DNA from 3 places in the Leclercia sp. CFBP8987 genome. Region 2 is predicted to be linked to each of the others. Evidence: predicted binding sites of a transcription regulator. Region 2 holds the regulator's gene; each other region holds the start of a gene.
What was found. Region 2 encodes LexA, which represses DNA repair genes until DNA is damaged. Its sites were predicted from a motif close to TNCTGTATGTACATACAGNA; they were not measured.
Positions count from the first base shown of each region.

Region 1: the regulator LexA is predicted to act here: its motif matches at 2,855-2,874, upstream of uvrB (excinuclease ABC subunit UvrB).
Region 3: the regulator LexA is predicted to act here: its motif matches at 3,769-3,788, upstream of SOM40_RS12260 (YebG family protein).

Region 1 covers NZ_CM188255.1:1,392,159-1,397,977, forward strand. The annotation lists gene bioF (8-amino-7-oxononanoate synthase) at 1-110, shown strand, start outside; gene bioC (malonyl-ACP O-methyltransferase BioC) at 94-849, shown strand; gene bioD (dethiobiotin synthase) at 842-1,567, shown strand; gene SOM40_RS06610 (ABC transporter ATP-binding protein) at 1,506-2,204, opposite strand; gene uvrB (excinuclease ABC subunit UvrB) at 2,950-4,965, shown strand; gene yvcK (uridine diphosphate-N-acetylglucosamine-binding protein YvcK) at 5,062-5,819, opposite strand, start outside.
Region 2 covers NZ_CM188255.1:264,032-269,850, forward strand. The annotation lists gene plsB (glycerol-3-phosphate 1-O-acyltransferase PlsB) at 1-421, opposite strand, end outside; gene SOM40_RS01240 (diacylglycerol kinase) at 577-945, shown strand; gene lexA (transcriptional repressor LexA) at 1,055-1,663, shown strand; gene dinF (MATE family efflux transporter DinF) at 1,736-3,055, shown strand; gene SOM40_RS01255 (CsbD family protein) at 3,197-3,406, shown strand; gene zur (zinc uptake transcriptional repressor Zur) at 3,476-3,991, opposite strand; gene SOM40_RS01265 (cupin domain-containing protein) at 4,104-4,592, shown strand; gene SOM40_RS01270 (conjugal transfer protein TraF) at 4,756-5,819, shown strand, end outside.
Region 3 covers NZ_CM188255.1:2,560,115-2,565,933, forward strand. The annotation lists partial or broken gene SOM40_RS12240 (Y-family DNA polymerase) at 1-261, opposite strand, end outside; gene dsbG (thiol:disulfide interchange protein DsbG) at 428-1,183, opposite strand; gene SOM40_RS12250 (protein-disulfide reductase DsbD family protein) at 1,180-3,201, opposite strand; gene SOM40_RS12255 (copper-binding protein) at 3,248-3,583, opposite strand; gene SOM40_RS12260 (YebG family protein) at 3,802-4,125, shown strand; gene SOM40_RS12265 (LysR substrate-binding domain-containing protein) at 4,218-4,691, opposite strand; gene SOM40_RS12270 (LysR family transcriptional regulator) at 4,720-5,124, opposite strand; gene SOM40_RS12275 (winged helix-turn-helix transcriptional regulator) at 5,125-5,511, opposite strand; gene SOM40_RS12280 (NAD(P)-dependent alcohol dehydrogenase) at 5,624-5,819, shown strand, end outside.

The DNA.
Region 1 (5,819 bases), 1.1 Mb from region 2:
CCCCCACCGTCCCGGCGGGCACGGCGCGCCTGCGCCTGACCCTGACGGCGGCCCATCAACCGGCGGATATCACCGCGTTAGTGGAGGCGCTGCATGTCGCAGGTGAATAAACAGGCGATTGCCGCCGCCTTCGGCCGGGCGGCGCAGAGTTATTCCCGCCACGATGCACTCCAGCGGCAAAGTGCCGACGGGCTGCGGGCCTTTCTGGCAGAGACCCGGTTCGCCAGCGTGCTGGATGCTGGCTGCGGCCCGGGGAGCAACAGCCTGGCATGGCGCCAGACCGGGAGCGTTGTGACGGCGATGGATCTCTGCGCCCCGATGCTGGAGGAGGCGCGCCGCAACCAGGCCGCCGACAGCTATCTGCAGGCCGATATCGAAGCCATTCCGCTGGCCGATGCGCAGTTCAGCCTGGTCTGGAGCCATCTGGCGGTGCAGTGGTGCGCCAGCCTGCCCCGGGCGCTGGCCGAGCTCTGGCGGGTGACGCAGCCGGGGGGCAAGGTGGCTTTCACCACGCTGCTCAACGGCTCGCTGCCGGAGCTGAATCAGGCCTGGCAGGCAGTGGACACCCAGCCGCACGCCAACCGCTTTCTGAGCGGGCAGCAGGTGAGCGATGCCCTCTCCGGCTGGCAATACCGCTGTGCGGTTCAGACCGTCACCCTGCTGTTTGACGATGCGCTTAGCGCCATGCACTCCCTGAAGGGGATCGGCGCCACCCATCTGCACGCCGGGCGGGCCGATAAGCCGTTAACCCGCGGCCAGCTGCAGCAACTGGCGCAGGCCTGGCCTCAGCAGGCGGGAAAATTCCCGCTCTCTTATCAACTTTTTCATGGAATTATCGAACGTGACTGAACGTTATTTTGTCACCGGTACCGACACTGAAGTCGGTAAAACCGTCGCCAGTACCGCCCTGTTACAGGCCGCACGAGCGCTGGGCCGCCACACCGCTGGCTACAAACCGGTGGCCTCCGGCAGCGAGATGACTGCGCAGGGGCTGCGCAACAGCGATGCTCTGGCATTACAGCGCAACAGCAGCCTGGCGCTGAGCTACCCGGCGGTGAATCCCTATACCTTCGCCGAGCCGACGTCGCCGCATATCGTCAGCGCTGACGAGCAGCGGCCCATTGAGTTTGCCACCCTCTCGGCAGGATTGCGGGCGCTGGAGATCCAGGCTGACTGGGTGCTGGTGGAAGGGGCGGGCGGCTGGTTCACGCCGCTGTCCCAGGAGCAGACCTTCGCCGACTGGGTGATGGCCGAGCGCCTGCCGGTGATCCTGGTGGTGGGGGTGAAGTTGGGGTGTATCAACCACGCGATGCTGACCGCGCAGGCGATCCGCCAGGCGGGGCTGCATTTTGCCGGTTGGGTGGCGAACGGGGTGGTAGTGCCCGGCAAACGCCATGCCGAATACATGGCGACGCTCAGACGCGTGCTCTCCGCGCCGCTGCTGGGGGAGATCCCCTGGCTGGGCGAGCAGGCCGACACCTCAGCCGTCGGGCAATACCTCGACCTTACTGCGCTGACGCCGTCGGCCCCATCCAGTGGGCAATCAGCGGGTCATCCAGCTCGCTGACCCGGCCCTGCGCCACGTTTCGCCCCCGGTAAAGCAGGCAAAAGCGATCCGCCACTCGCCGGATCAGGGAGAGGTGCTGCTCGGCCAGCAGCACCGATAGCCCGAGCTCCCGGTTGAACCTCAGCAGCAGCTGCGCCAGCTTGACGGTAAACAGCTGCCCGGTGCCGCGGCTGGGCTCGTCGAGGATCAGCAGGCGAGGGCGGGTCACCAGCGCATTCGCCAGCGCCAGCTGATACTGCTGGTCGTCGTTCAGGCCGGAGGCCCGCAGCTGGCGCAGCGGGTATAGCTCCGGGAAAAACTCAAAAACGTCGCGGCTCAGCGACCCGCCCGCGATGCCTTTCGCCATCTGCGCGATATGCAGATTCTCCTCCACCGTCAGTTGCGAAAAGATCCGCCTGTCCTGCGGCACAACGCTAATTTCCGTCCCGGCCTGGTGTACTGCACCGGGAGCCTCGTGCCAGACCATGGTACCGCTGGCGATAGGCAGCAGGCCGGCAATACAGCTCACGAGGGTGGTTTTCCCCATCCCGGGTAGCCCGACGACGCCGGTGCAGACGCCAGGAGGGAGATCGAGGTCAACATTCCACAGGGTGTGGCGATCCCCGTAATACTGATTTACGGCGCGCAGGCTTAACATGGTAATGCTCCTTTTCAGGTAACGGCGACCTTGATACTCTGCAAGACTCTTGCCACTGCCCGGGAAACGGCGATTAAAGCTCCTTTTTTAAGAATTGGCTCAAAAATCAGCACGACGAGGCCCGAACCCTGCACCGCGTCGGGGCCCTGAATGAGGTTGCTGGTGCAGGTGCTATTTTGGTTAAAATGTGAGTAGTGCCTCACCAATTCTTTCGCTGTTTTTTGTCATAAGATCGCCATAATTGGGTGATAAAAATTTTTTACCGCCCCGCTGTGGGTAAAAACCGGGAACGGGCCGAGTCACGTTCCGTATGGGCTGGAGGCAGTTATCCACTATTCCTGTGGATAACCATGTGCATTAGAGTTAGAAAACACAGGGTAAGCGAGAGAATACGCGGCCTGCGCCTGAATTGCTGCGAAACGCGTCTTTTTGAAAACTTTAATGCAGATCAACGCTTTAAATAAAAGCAATCATTGTCATCAAAGTGTCAATTTGATCGGCTACTGTCCGGCGGCTCGCCTTGACAAATGTTAAAAAACAAAAAATTCTGGGGATAACCGACCCCTGTTGGAATTTTATCCCGTTACAGCCGAAATTTTACGCAGCTTCGCTTGATTCCTGCTGGTGGTGGCACAAAATGGCGCGGATGCTACTGGGTTTATATCCAGTATAAATTACTGGCAAAAATAGCCATGAGGAGTAAAATTACACACCTGCCGTATTAACCATCATCAGGTCGCCGTTCATGAGTAAACCGTTCAAACTGAATTCCGCTTTCCGTCCTTCCGGCGATCAGCCTGAAGCGATTCGCCGTCTGAAAGAGGGGCTGGAGGATGGGCTTGCACACCAGACGCTGCTGGGGGTGACGGGTTCGGGTAAAACCTTTACCGTCGCCAACGTGATCGCCGATCTGCAACGGCCGACGATGGTGCTGGCGCCTAATAAAACCCTGGCCGCGCAGCTGTACGGCGAGATGAAAGAGTTCTTCCCCGATAACGCGGTGGAGTACTTCGTCTCGTACTACGACTACTACCAGCCGGAAGCCTACGTCCCGAGCTCTGATACGTTTATCGAAAAAGATGCCTCGGTGAACGAGCATATCGAGCAGATGCGTCTCTCCGCGACCAAAGCCCTGCTCGAGCGTCGTGACGTGGTGGTGGTGGCTTCGGTGTCCGCCATTTACGGCCTCGGCGACCCCGATCTCTACCTGAAGATGATGCTGCACCTCACCCAGGGGATGATTATCGATCAGCGCGCCATCCTGCGCCGTCTGGCGGAGCTGCAGTACACCCGCAACGATCAGGCGTTCCAGCGCGGTACCTTCCGCGTTCGCGGCGAGGTTATCGACATCTTCCCGGCGGAGTCGGACGACTTCGCGCTGCGCGTGGAGCTGTTCGATGAAGAGGTGGAGCGACTGTCGCTGTTTGACCCGCTGACTGGCCACGTGGAGTCGATTATTCCGCGCTTTACCGTCTACCCGAAAACCCACTACGTCACCCCGCGCGAGCGCATCGTGCAGGCGATGGAAGACATCAAGGTTGAGCTGGCGGATCGCCGCAAAACGCTGCTGGATAATAACAAGCTGCTGGAAGAGCAGCGCATCAGCCAGCGTACCCAGTTTGATCTCGAGATGATGAACGAGCTGGGCTACTGCTCCGGGATCGAAAACTATTCGCGCTATCTCTCTGGCCGTGGGCCGGGCGAGGCGCCGCCAACCCTGTTTGACTACCTGCCGGCGGATGGCCTGCTGGTGGTGGACGAATCCCACGTCACCATTCCGCAAATTGGCGGGATGTACCGCGGCGACCGGGCGCGTAAAGAGACTCTGGTGGAGTATGGCTTCCGCCTGCCGTCAGCGCTGGATAACCGTCCGATGAAGTTTGAAGAGTTTGAGGCGCTGGCGCCGCAGACCATCTACGTTTCCGCGACGCCGGGCAACTACGAGCTGGAGAAATCGGGCGACGAAGTGGTGGATCAGGTGGTGCGTCCCACCGGCCTGCTGGATCCGATTATTGAAGTGCGTCCGGTTGGCACCCAGGTGGACGATCTGCTGTCAGAGATCCGCGCCCGGGCATCCATCAACGAGCGCGTGCTGGTCACCACCCTGACCAAACGCATGGCGGAAGATCTTACCGAATACCTCGAGGAGCACGGCGAGAAGGTGCGCTATCTGCACTCGGATATCGACACCGTGGAGCGTATGGAGATCATCCGCGACCTGCGTCTTGGCGAGTTCGACGTGCTGGTGGGGATCAACCTGCTGCGTGAAGGGCTGGATATGCCGGAAGTGTCGCTGGTGGCGATTCTGGACGCCGACAAAGAGGGCTTCCTGCGCTCCGAGCGCTCGCTGATCCAGACCATCGGTCGTGCGGCGCGTAACGTTAACGGCAAAGCGATTCTCTACGGCGACAAGATCACCCCGTCGATGGCGAAAGCGATCGGCGAAACCGAACGCCGTCGCGAGAAGCAGCAGCAGTACAACGAAGAGCACGGCATCACGCCGCAGGGGCTGAACAAGAAGGTGGTGGATATCCTTGCGCTCGGCCAGAACATCGCCAAAACCAAAGCGAAGGGCCGCGGCAAGTCACGTTCACCGGTGGAGGCCGATACCGTTGCTCTGACGCCAAAAGCGCTGCAGCAGAAAATTCACGAGCTGGAAGGGCAGATGATGCAGCATGCGCAGAACCTGGAGTTCGAAGAGGCGGCGCAGATCCGCGACCAGCTGCATCAGCTGCGGGACCTGTTTATTGCGGCGTCCTAGGTAAAAGCAAAATGGCAGCCTTCGGCTGCCATTTTTAGGGTTTGCACCTTCTCCCTGTGGGAGAAGGCCGGGATGAGGGCATCAGGCTGCGCTATCCTAACCCAACCCCTGCACCGCCTTCTCCAGCGCCACGCGGAGTAAATGCCGGTCATGGCGGTACTTAATGTCGCTCGCTTCGAGCGGCTCCTGCACTACCACCCGGCCTTCCATGCCTGATACATCAGTCCCAGGCCCGACCACCACCGCATCGATAATCTTTTTCCCGACATACTGCTCCATCAGCGCCAGCTTAGCGGACAGCGAAAGCCCGGCGGCGGCAGGGCTGAGCTCGCGACCCAGATTGCCGATGTAGACCACGGGCGCCGGTGTCCTGCGCAGCGCCTGGGCCAGCTCGTTAATCAGCAGCAGCGGCATCAGGCTGGTGTAAAAACTGCCGGGGCCGACCAGAATTAAATCCGCTTCACCAATGGCCTCCACCGCTTCACGGGTCGCCGGAACGGTGGGGTAGAGCATCAGCTCTTTCGGCGGCAGCGCCAGCTGGTCGATATTCACTTCGCCATACACTTCATGGTCGTTACTGTCGATCGCCATTAAATCGACCGGAAGTTCGGACATCGGGATCAAAAACGCATCCACTTTGAGCAGGTTGCGGATTAAATTGATCGCCTCCAGAGGCCGCACGCTAAGGTGATCCAGCGCCTTTAACATCAGGTTTCCGAGGTTATGCCCCGAAAGTTCGCCATTACCGCCAAAACGGTACTCAAACATTGCCGAAGCGACGCTGGGTTCGGCGATGAGCTGGTTTAAGCAGTTGCGCATATCCCCCCAGGCGATCCCCCCTTCGGCACGACGAA
Region 2 (5,819 bases):
TCTCTTCGCCCTTATCGCGCCCCGGACGACGGCCAAACATCACCGACACGGGGACCATCTGCACGTCCAGCAGCGGGTTGCTGCGGTGCAGATCGAGGTAGTCGTGGAACAGCTTGATCGACTCTTCTTTCGGCGTGTACCAGGTGAACACACGAGGGCCACCGTGGATAAAGATGTAGCGCGGCAGCAGGGTGCCGTCGATCTCCAGCGGCTCCAGCGGATCGGGAAGATCGTGCGCCAGGCATTGGGCGCGCAGCGTCAGCAAGTCTGCCTTCGAGTTATAAGGCAACACATACATAATAGGACGCGAGGTATCGAGTCCTAATTCCAGCGTGGGAACCGCCGGGATAGACTTGCTTTTTACCAGGACGCTTAATGGTAAATTAAGTAATTTGTAGTAAATTCGTGGCCAGCCAGACATAAACGATGTAAAGCCTCTGGTTAAAAATGCAATTGCGGCGCAAGGATAACAGAAAGCGCGCAAGATTTCTGTTGTTACCCGTCATACTTCCGGGGGCGGCGCATAGCGCTTAAGCCACCGTTTCTGACGCTATTTTCGAAGAAAGGTTTCTTTTAATGGCCAATAATACCACTGGGTTAACCCGAATCATTAAAGCTGCCGGTTATTCATGGAAAGGCATCCGTGCTGCCTGGATCAATGAAGCCGCATTTCGCCAGGAGGGGGTTGCGGTCGCCGTGGCGATTATTATTGCCTGCTGGCTGGATGTTGATCCTATCACCCGCGTATTGCTGATTGGCTCGGTGATGTTGGTGATGATAGTCGAAATTCTGAACAGTGCGATCGAGGCGGTAGTCGACCGCATTGGCACTGATTTTCACGAGCTCTCGGGCCGGGCGAAAGATATGGGCTCTGCCGCGGTGCTGATGGCGATTATCGTTGCGTTGTTTACCTGGGTCACGCTGCTTTGGGGACATTTACGATAAGCCTTCAGAAACCGAACAAGTCTCTGGTTTTTTATGCGGTTTGTGGTTCCAAAATCACCTTTAGCTGTATATACTCACAGCATAACTGTATATACACCCAGGGGGCGGAATGAAAGCGTTAACGACCAGGCAGCAAGAGGTGTTTGATCTCATTCGGGATCATATCAGCCAGACGGGTATGCCGCCGACGCGTGCAGAAATCGCGCAGCGTCTGGGCTTCCGTTCTCCAAACGCCGCTGAAGAGCACCTTAAGGCACTGGCGCGCAAGGGTGTGCTTGAGATTGTCTCCGGTGCGTCTCGCGGTATTCGTCTGCTGATTGAAGCCGAAGAGGGCCTTCCGCTCGTCGGTCGCGTCGCCGCTGGTGAACCGCTGCTGGCGCAACAGCATATCGAAGGCCACTATCAGGTCGATCCTGGCATGTTTAAACCGAGCGCAGATTTTCTGCTGCGCGTAAGCGGCATGTCGATGAAAGACATCGGTATTCTCGACGGCGATCTGCTGGCGGTGCATAAAACGCAGGACGTGCGTAACGGCCAGGTGGTTGTGGCGCGTATCGACGACGAAGTGACCGTTAAGCGCCTGAAAAAGCAGGGCAATACCGTACAACTGCTGCCGGAAAACAGTGAGTTTTCCCCGATTGTTGTCGACCTGCGTGAAAATAACTTCTCCATCGAAGGCCTGGCGGTTGGCGTCATCCGCAACGGTGAGTGGTTATAACTGCTTTCTGACAGACTGCGGCCCTGTCGCAGTCTGCTTCTTCTGCTTCTTCTGCTTCCGGCGAACATTCTCATGTCTCTCCTGACTGCTTCCGATAAGGCGTTGTGGCGTCTTGCACTTCCTATGATCGTCTCCAATATCAGCGTCCCTCTGCTTGGGCTGGTGGATACGGCAGTAATTGGTCATCTCGATTCGCCCATCTATCTGGGCGGTGTCGCCATCGGCGCGACGGCAACCAGCTTCCTGTTTATGCTGCTGCTCTTCTTGCGCATGAGCACCACCGGGCTTACCGCCCAGGCCTATGGCGCGAAAGATCCGCTGCGTCTGGCCCGGGCGTTGGTACAGCCGCTGATCCTGGCTCTGGGTGCCGGATTATTGATTGTGCTGTTGCGCACGCCACTTATCGATCTGGCCCTGCATATCGTCGGTGGCAGCGAGGCCGTTCTCCATCAGGCGCGACGCTTCCTTGAAATACGCTGGCTCAGCGCCCCGGCATCGCTGGCTAACCTGGTCCTGCTGGGCTGGCTGTTGGGCGTTCAGTATGCCCGGGCGCCGGTGATCCTGCTGGTGGTGGGTAACCTGCTCAATATCGTGCTGGATCTCTGGCTGGTGATGGGTTTGCAGATGAACGTGCAGGGCGCGGCCCTGGCGACCGCTATCGCAGAATATGCCACCCTGGCGATCGGCCTGTGGATGGTGTGGCGGGTGCTGGCCCTGCGCGGTATTTCGCTGGCGTTGCTGAAGGCAAGCTGGCGGGGCAATATCCGCAAGCTGCTGGCCCTCAATCGCGACATCATGCTGCGCTCGCTGCTGCTGCAACTCTGTTTCGGGGCGCTGACGGTAATGGGTGCGCGGCTGGGGCCGGAGATTATCGCCGTCAACGCCGTGCTGATGACCCTGCTGACCTTTACCGCCTACGCCCTGGATGGCTTCGCCTATGCGGTCGAAGCGCACTCCGGGCAGGCCTATGGTGCCCGGGAAAGCGGTCAACTGCGGGAAGTGTGGCGGGCGGCCTGCCGTCAGTCCGGCCTGGTGGCGCTGGCCTTTGCGCTCATCTATGCCCTGGCAGGCGACAACATCATTGCCCTGCTGACCTCGCTACCCGAGCTGCGCGCGCTGGCGAGCCACTATCTTATCTGGCAGGTGGTGTTACCGGTGGTGGGCGTCTGGTGCTATTTGCTGGATGGCATGTTTATCGGCGCAACCCGCGGAGCAGAGATGCGCAACAGCATGGCCGTGGCGGCCGCCGGGTTTGGCCTGACGCTGTTCACCCTACCGTGGCTGGGTAATCACGGTCTGTGGCTGGCTTTGAGCGTGTTCCTGGCCCTGCGTGGGCTCTCTCTGGCGTGGATTTGGCACCGGCACTGGCGCAACGGAACCTGGTTTCTGTAGCGGCTTCGCTTGGCCAAATGGTAAAAGATTCCGAATAACAAACCTAACGCCGCAGGCTTATCTATAATTATTATCACGTCCAGCACGAAACGTATTTTAGGACGAACTTAACCTTAACGACCGAACGAAGAGGAATCGATGATGAATAAAGACCAAGTCGGCGGTAACTGGAAGCAATTTAAAGGTAAAGTAAAAGAACAGTGGGGCGATCTGACTGATGACGATATGACCGTCATTGAAGGTAAACGTGACCAGCTGGTGGGTAAAATCCAGGAACGCTATGGTTATGAGAAAGACCAGGCGGAGAAAGAAGTTGGTGACTGGGAAACCCGTAACAACTATCGCTGGTAATTAACCTATACCCGCAGGTACACGGATGTACGCCCAGGGCGACCTTTCAGGTCGCCCGTTTTTTTGCCCTCAGCGCGGCTTTTTCTTCAGCTGGATAGAGTGATCGTGCTGACAATCTTCCTGATGGCGACAGGCTTCCACTTCCACGCAGTTGCGGCACAGACCGTGCGCTTCAATCACGTTGTGGCGCAGAGCAAACCCCATCTTCGCTGCCAGGGTATGCATGATATCTTCCACCCCTTCAGCGCCTTCTTCCTTCACGCTGCCACAGCGGTCACAGATAAACATCGCTGAGGTGTGAGTCGGCTGATCGAACAGATGGCACAGCACGTAGCTGTTGGTCGATTCCACCTTATGTACAAAACCCTGCTCGAGTAAAAAATCGAGCGCCCGATAGACGGTAGGCGGTTTAGCCTGCGGCTCGCTTTCGCGCAGCAGGTCGAGCAGGTCGTAGGCGCTGATGGCCCCGTTTTGCAGGCTCAGCAGACGCAACACTTCAAGGCGCTGCGGAGTCAGGCGCACATTGCGTTGCGCGCACAGCTTTTCGGCTTGCGCTAACAGTGCCTGCATTGTGGTCGTTTCCATTTTGCACCTCGAATAACGTGGAATAACAAACCGCCAGTTTACCATGTTCTGGCCTAAACGCCGAGATCCCCCGGGTGTGCTACCCTGACGAAAAACCACAGGGGATGAAAAGATGAAAAGACCTGACTGTATTCGGCACTGGCGCGAAGTAGAAGGCGCTGACAATTCAACCTATCCCGACAGCACAGAGCGTTTCTCCATTGGCGCACCGCTGGCCCGAGCACTGGGGCTGGGCCGCCTCGGTATCCATCATGAGCGCCTTCCGCCCGGGCGCCGTACTTCGTACCCGCATGCCGAAAGCGACGAAGAAGAGTTCATCTTTGTGCTCGAAGGTTATCCCGAAGCCTGGATCAACGGTTATTTATGGAAACTGGAGCCGGGGGACAGCGTCGGTTTTCCTGCCGGGACAGGGGTCTGCCACACCTTTATTAATAACACCAGTGAAGAGGTACGGTTATTAGTTGTGGGAGAAGCGAATAAAAAATATAACCGTATTTATTATCCGCTGAATGCGGTATATGCCGCCACGCGCGAAGATCGCTGGATAGATCATCCGCCGCAATTTTTTGGTCCTCATGATGGAAAACCAGGGCAAAAGTAATTTCTTGTTCTATACATATTAAAGAAATAAGGAAATCAATAACTTAATCTAATACTAAAGTTTAGATAAATTCGGCTTCTCATACTTTTTTCACAAAGGACGTATGCCCCTGCGCGGTATTTAGCCGCCGGGGTTTATTCACCCACAATAAGTCAGGTGTCCTGTGAAAATTAAATTCAAACTTTCTGTGGCGGGAATTGCCACCGCTTTTCTTTTGCCTAATCACGCTGGAGCAGCAAATAACTGGACGGAAGCACGCGGCGATGCCATGGGTGGGACGGGCGTTGCGGCGGCGCATTATAGCAGCGGGGTGCTGATTAACCCGGCCCTGTTGGCAAAATCGCAAGCAGAGGATGATGTCGCCATAATATTTCCCTCGGTCGGGGCGCAAATCAGCGATAAAGACAATCTGCAGGACAAGATCGATGAAATCAGCGATGAGATCCGCGCCGATCGGGAGATGATCGACGATCTCACCGTGGCGCAGATCCTGGCCGATCCTCAGGGGACGCTCAGCGATCTTCAGGGCGCAGCAGGCAGTCTGGCCGATCAGCTGGAGTTCCTCGAGGGCAAAACCGCCCACGGCAACGCCGGGGCAGGAATAGCCGTCAGTATTCCGGGCTCGGGGCTGTCGCTGGCGTTTGTCGCTAAGGCCAATGCCCATGCGCGCGTCAGTTCGGAGATCGATCCGCAAGATATTGCGTTCCTGCGCAGGTTGCAGGGCAATGCAGGGATGACCAACCAGATGGCGCTGGGGGCGGCGCGAAACGGCAGCGATGTGATTACCCGCAACCTTAACTCTGTCGCCCTGGGCAGGGCGGCGATCGTCTCTGACTACGGCGTGGCGGTGGCCCGCCAGTTTGAGTTCAACGGTCTGCCTGTTTCGGTCGGCGTGACGCCAAAGCTGCAGCAAACCTGGCTCTACAACTACACCACCTCCATCTATACCTACGACAGCAGCGACTTTAACAGCAGCCGCTACCGGAATGACGACACCAGTTTTAACGTTGATGTCGGCGTGGCGGTCGACTTTGGTGAAAACTGGACAGTGGGCCTCAGCGGGCAGAACCTGTTCTCACGTGACATTGATACCAACGATATCCGCATTCTCAACGGGCGCACTGGGGAAGAGGTGAGTTATCAGGACACCTACCAAATCCGGCCCCTTGTCACGGCAGGCGTGGCCTGGCATACCGGTCTTATCACCCTCAGCGCCGATGGCGATCT
Region 3 (5,819 bases), 2.3 Mb from region 2:
CAGGGTGGTCATCACCCGGTGGCTCATATCGGCGTACAGTTCGTAATTACTGCTGAAGGTGACAATCCCGTGGCGGCGAAAAATCTCTCTCTGCTTGAAATAGGGTGCCCCCATCGTCACCAGCCCTTTCGCTTCGGCGCTGCGGGCGATGACGCAGCCATCGTTGTTCGACAGCACCACCACCGGGCGCCCCTTCAGATCCGGGCGAAACACGGTTTCGCAGGAGGCATAGAAGCTATTCACGTCTACCAGCGCAAACATGATTATTGGCGCGCTTTGACTGGCGCGATAACGCGCGAAAGGATGAGTTGCATAATATCAAATCCATTTAACTGTATATCTATACAGTATTCATGAATCGATGGATAAATCAAGGCCTGTCCGCAACCTTTCTTCTGGCGCGGACAGGACATATGGCCAGAGTGGCTTATTTACAGGCCACCAGATCGGCCATTTGCTCAGCATCAGGCATGCCGATGATTTGTTGCAGGACTTGCGCCTTATTCAGGTAATAAATGGCAGGCGTGCCGCTGGCACCGAGTTTTTCCATCAGTTGCTGATTGTGCTGGATCTGCTTAAACACCGCAGGCGGAGTGTCGCCCTGCAGCGCAGGTTTGGTTTTTCCGTCGCTGCTTTCCAGGTCATACCAGACTTTAGCCGGATCCTTCGCGGAGAGAATTGCCGCTGCATACTGGGCGCTGTCCGGGCGGATCACGCCAACCAGCAAGGTTTTGGTGTTGATGCTTTTATCTTTGATAAAAGGCTGGGCCTGGTGCCAGAACTTATTGCAGTAGGGGCAGAAGGGATCGGCAAATACCACCACCTGGCACTTCGCATCCGGGCTGCCTTCTGCGATCCCTGGCGCGGCGGTAAGCTGCTTCCACATCTCGCGCCCGGCGGGAATATAAATCTCATCATTAATGATTTTTTCGCTCAGGTTATTTCCCTCGGCATCATACATATAGCCTGAAATCACATGCTTTTTATCCGGGGTAAGATAAAGCGTGACGCCCATGTCCTGATATTTACCCAACCAGCCTTCCACGCCACCGGGGGCGCTGAACGGCTTAATAATTTCAATGCCCTGCTTCTGCACTTGTTTAACTGCTTCAGGTAAGTCAGTGGTCTGCGCCTGCGTGGTGGCGCTTATCAGTAAAATTAACAGGGTCAGGATCTTGTTCATTGTTTTTCCTCAGTGAAATCAGGTGATGTGGCTGCATTCGCACTCATCAGGGTGGTCAGCAGCGCGTCTTTACTAAGCAGGGATGGCAGCACGTGCCCCTGCGGAATTGCAGGGCCAAAAACAGCGTTAAAAGGAATGCCACTGGCGCCGTAGCGGCGCAGGAATCGCTCGATTTCAGCAGAAGGCTGACTCCAGTTTCCCTGCAGCAATACAACGTCGTCGCGGTTTAAGGCAGCGATCACCTCAGGGCGATGAAGAACCAGCACTTCGTTCACCCGGCAGTTAAGGCACCAGTCGGCGGTGATATCCACCAGCACGCGCTTTCTGGCATTCAGCGCCTCACTGAGCGCCGCTTCGCTGAGCGGTTGCCAGTTCAGGGGGGAGTCGTCCTTCCCCTGGGGCTGGGGAGCCAGAAAAGCATACAGCCCCGCGCCAAACAGCACGCCAAACACCAGACTGCGCAGATTTTCTTTGTGGTTCGGCATGGCCTTCGCGCAACGGAAAAGGAAAAACGCCACCATCAGGCCGCCGCCGATCAGCACATAGCGTGCGCCCCACTCCTTTACCAGCAGCGACATCAGCCAGATACAGGAGCCCAGCATCAGGAGCACCAGCCCCAGACGCAGTTTTCCCATCCAGGGACCGGGTTTAGGCAGCCAGCGCGCCACGCCGGGAACCATGCTGATCGCCAGCCAGGGAAGACTCATCCCAAGCCCCAGCACCAGGAAGATGAGCCACAGCTGATGCACCGGTGCCGCTAACGCGAAGGTGACAGCAGTGCCAAGGAATGGCGCTGTACAGGGCGTGGCAAGCAGGGTCGCAAAGGCGCCTTCAAGAAAACTCCCGCCGATACCGTTGCCACCGGCGGTAGCCAGCCGGGTGGACAGAGCGGAAGGCAGGCGGATTTCAAGCAGGCCGGCCAGACTGAAACAAAAAATCCAGGTCACCAGCACCATAGCGGCGATGAACCAGGGGCTCTGGAACTGAAACCCCCAGCCAATCCAGGCCCCGGATAACCGCAGGCCGGTAATGACCGCCGCCAGCACCAGAAACGAGAACATTATCCCGGCCGCCGTTGCCAGGAAACGCACCCGCGTCTGACGGCGGCTGCTTTCTGCCAGAGTCATCAGCGAAGCGAGTTTTATCCCGAGGACAGGCAGAACACAGGGCATCAGGTTGAGGATAAGGCCACCCGCTAACGCCACGGCCATGATCTGCCACAGCGTGGTGGACGAACTGATATCAACCCGGAGTTGCTGGCTCTGCGCACCATCGCTGACCAGCAGAGAGAGCGGCGGCAACCCGGAGGCCTCCAGCGGTTTTCCCTGGCTATCGCTGACGTTAAACCGGGCGGTCAGCGTGTCACCGAGGATCGCGGTCTGCGGCGACGACAGATTCACCCCCGTCGGGTTGTCAGGAAAGAGATCGGGCTGGGACCAGCCTTCCGGGGAGGTCAGTTTGACGGTCAGCGTGTCATTGTCAGCGGCGACGGATTTAACCGCCACAGGACCGTTATCTGGCGGAACCGCGCGCATCGCGTTGTCCCAGGCATCGGCAAACTGCGCTGACGGACCGGTGGCCAGGTTGATATCCAGCGGGAAGGTATTGACCACGCAGAGCGTGCTGCACAGCGAAAGCGTCAGTTTCCCGCGCAATCGCTGCCGCTCATCGGTGGCCACGTCGAGCGGAAACACAACGCGGCGATCGTAGCCAACTGAACTGAAGCCAGCAGAATCAAAGCGGACAGGCCGGGGCCAGTGCCACTGCGTTTTGGCCTGCGGCTCCCACGCAATCACCGGCCGAAAGCCGCCGTCACCGGGGGTACGCCAGTAGGTTTTCCACCCTTCATTAGGGGTCACGTCCAGCAGCAGACGAACTTTCCCCTCTGCGGGCGCATCATGCCAGACGTGAACCTGAGCATGGGAATTTTCAGGCTTCATCGACCAGCCCGGTACCGCAGCTGAGGCCGCAGACAGGCTGAATAACAGGAACCACAGGCTCCTGAAAAAGGTTTTCATCTATTTTCTCCGTAAAAAATTAACTAAACAGGAACGTCCAGTTCAGTCATTCACGGAAAACGCAGTTTTTGAGGTGTATTCGAAGTAAAGGCGGTCGAAAAAGGATCACCGGTCTCGGCAGGACGCTGATTTTGATCAGCACCGCTAACACCAGAACCAGCAGACCGGGTAACAGCAGAAGCGTATCGAAATGGAGGGGTTGGGCGTTCAGCAGCGAGTGGGCGCTGAGCTCACAGGGGGACAAGGCGGGCGACACGCGCTCCTGCACGCTGTTTTCAGCGCTCAGGGAGAGCGCGGCGGCTTTCACCTGCATGTTATGCAGGATACTCGCCCGCTGAGTCAGGCAGATCAGCATGACAAAACAGGCAACCACCAGAAGCACGATGGCTTTCAGTTGCCTGTTTTTTTGATGAGCCGGACCCGTCAGGATATTCATGGGCAATGAGAATAGTGAGCGGCGCGCCTGCGGGCAAGCGGCAATTTGTAAAGGAATGCCAACCCAAGCGGTCTCCTCACCTTCTACCTAACGATGTCATTTTTTGCTGCAACAAAAACCCGGAGCTGTTATACTGTATATAATTACAGTACGGAGGGCGCATAATGGCTGTTGAAACAAAATTTGTTGTCGTAAGAAAAGGTGAAGAGAAAATGACATTTGCCAGTAAGAAAGAGGCTGACGCTCACGACAAACTGCTCGACCTGGCAGAAGCGTTCACCGACTGGCTGTTGCAAAGCGAAATGCAGATGGATGAAACCCAGGCTGAGAATCTTGGGCTATATCTGGCCGAGCAGAAAGAGGCCGTGCAACATATTCTGCGTACCAGCAAGCTTCCTGAGCTGAATGCCGCACCTGCAACAGATAAAATAGAGTCAGATGCAGATACCGCTGGCAGTAAAAAAATCAGAGCCGTTAAAGCAGCCTGATCGCCAGAACAGATCATCACTGAACCTGTCGCCGTGAGTGGGAAACCGCTCGCGGCTTTTTTTATGGGGGGTATGGTTGCCGGATACGCTTTTCAGGCGTGATGCCCGGAAAGTCTCTCTACCATCCAGTCAATGAAGAGCCGGAGACGCGCATTCAACTGCTTCGTTGGCGGATAAATTATTGATACAGGAAATCGTGTATGGGTCGCGTCTTCAAGAAGGGGAACGAGCTGCCCTGACTGAAGAAAGCTTTTTGCTACAGAAGCGTGTGTTTGCCCTACTCCCATGCCGCGCACAAGCATATTGATCAGCGCAGCACTGTCATTCGTGGCGATATCGAAGTTAAGCACCTGCTTTTCACCGCCCCGGTTCCGGAAACGAAGAGGCCAGGCTTCTCCTGTCGCGGCGCTGAAGTAACCCACCACCCTGTGCCCGTTTTCAAGGTCAGCGACACGCCTGGGTACACCAAACTTTTCAAGATAGTCAGGGCTTGCGCAGGTCACTAAGCGATCTTTATATAAGGTTCGGCCAATCAGAGACGAATCCGCCAGCTCGCCCGCGCGAATAACGCAGTCTACTCCCTTTCAATAAGGTTTACTGGCCGGTCGCCGATCCCCAGCACGAGCTGGATATGAGGATGGCGTTCCCGAAACTCGTCGAGAATGGGGAGCAACACAAAGTTGGCGAGTGAAGATCGATTCGCAGCCTTCCTTTAGCCGCAGCGCCCCTGTCCCGCATGGCAGATTCAGTCTCATCCAGCCTGGCGACAAGCCTGCTGATTCTCTGGTAATACTCAGCGCCTTCGATCGTTAAGGTAACCGATCGCGTCGTGCGCTGTATCAGCTTGATGCCAAGGTGCGCTTCAAGATCCTTGAGCGCTTTACTGACAGTAGAGCGTGGCAACCCCAGGTGTGCAGCGGCCTTAGTGAATGAGCGCGTTTCAACGATGCGCTGGAATGTGCGAAGCCCACCAGGCGGCAGGCCGCTGTTGCAAAGCAGTCAGCTGGACGTCGCCGCCTGATAACAGGCTTCCATTTCATCCAGCGCGGACTGATTTTCTAACCCCCACTGGTACATTTGCTCAATGGGTTCGGCAAAGGTTCTGCCAAGTGGGGTCAGACGGTAATCGACTTTGGGGGGGATTACGTCATACACATGGCGGGCGATCAACCCTCGCTGCTCCAGCTCTTTCAGCGTCTGGAACAGCATTTTCTTCGAAATCCCCTGCAGGCTGCGCTGTAACTCACCCGTGCGGGCACGTTCATCCGGCCAGTGGTACAGCGCGTGCAGCACCATCGTGCTCCATTTCACAGAAAAGAGATCCATCAGGCGGCGCGGCGGCGAGTCCGCATAGAAAAAGAGTTTACCCTCAACCCAGGCTGGCATTGTTCTTCCCTCTGCTTATGGTCACCAAATGGTGACTACTATCAATATGGAACCCTGTTGACTATAGTCTGCCCCCTTGAGTTAACCAACACCAGCACATTCCTGAGGTAAGATGAAAATCAACGCTTTAGTCGCACATGACGCGGCACAACCTTTAGTATCAGGCCAGGTTTCGCTGCGCGCCTTACAAAAGCAGGATGTCAAAATCGAGATCCTCTATTGCGGCGTGTGCCACTCCGATCTCCATATGGCGCGTAACGAATGGGCGGTGAGTGAGTACCCCCTGGTACCGGGACATGAAATCGTCG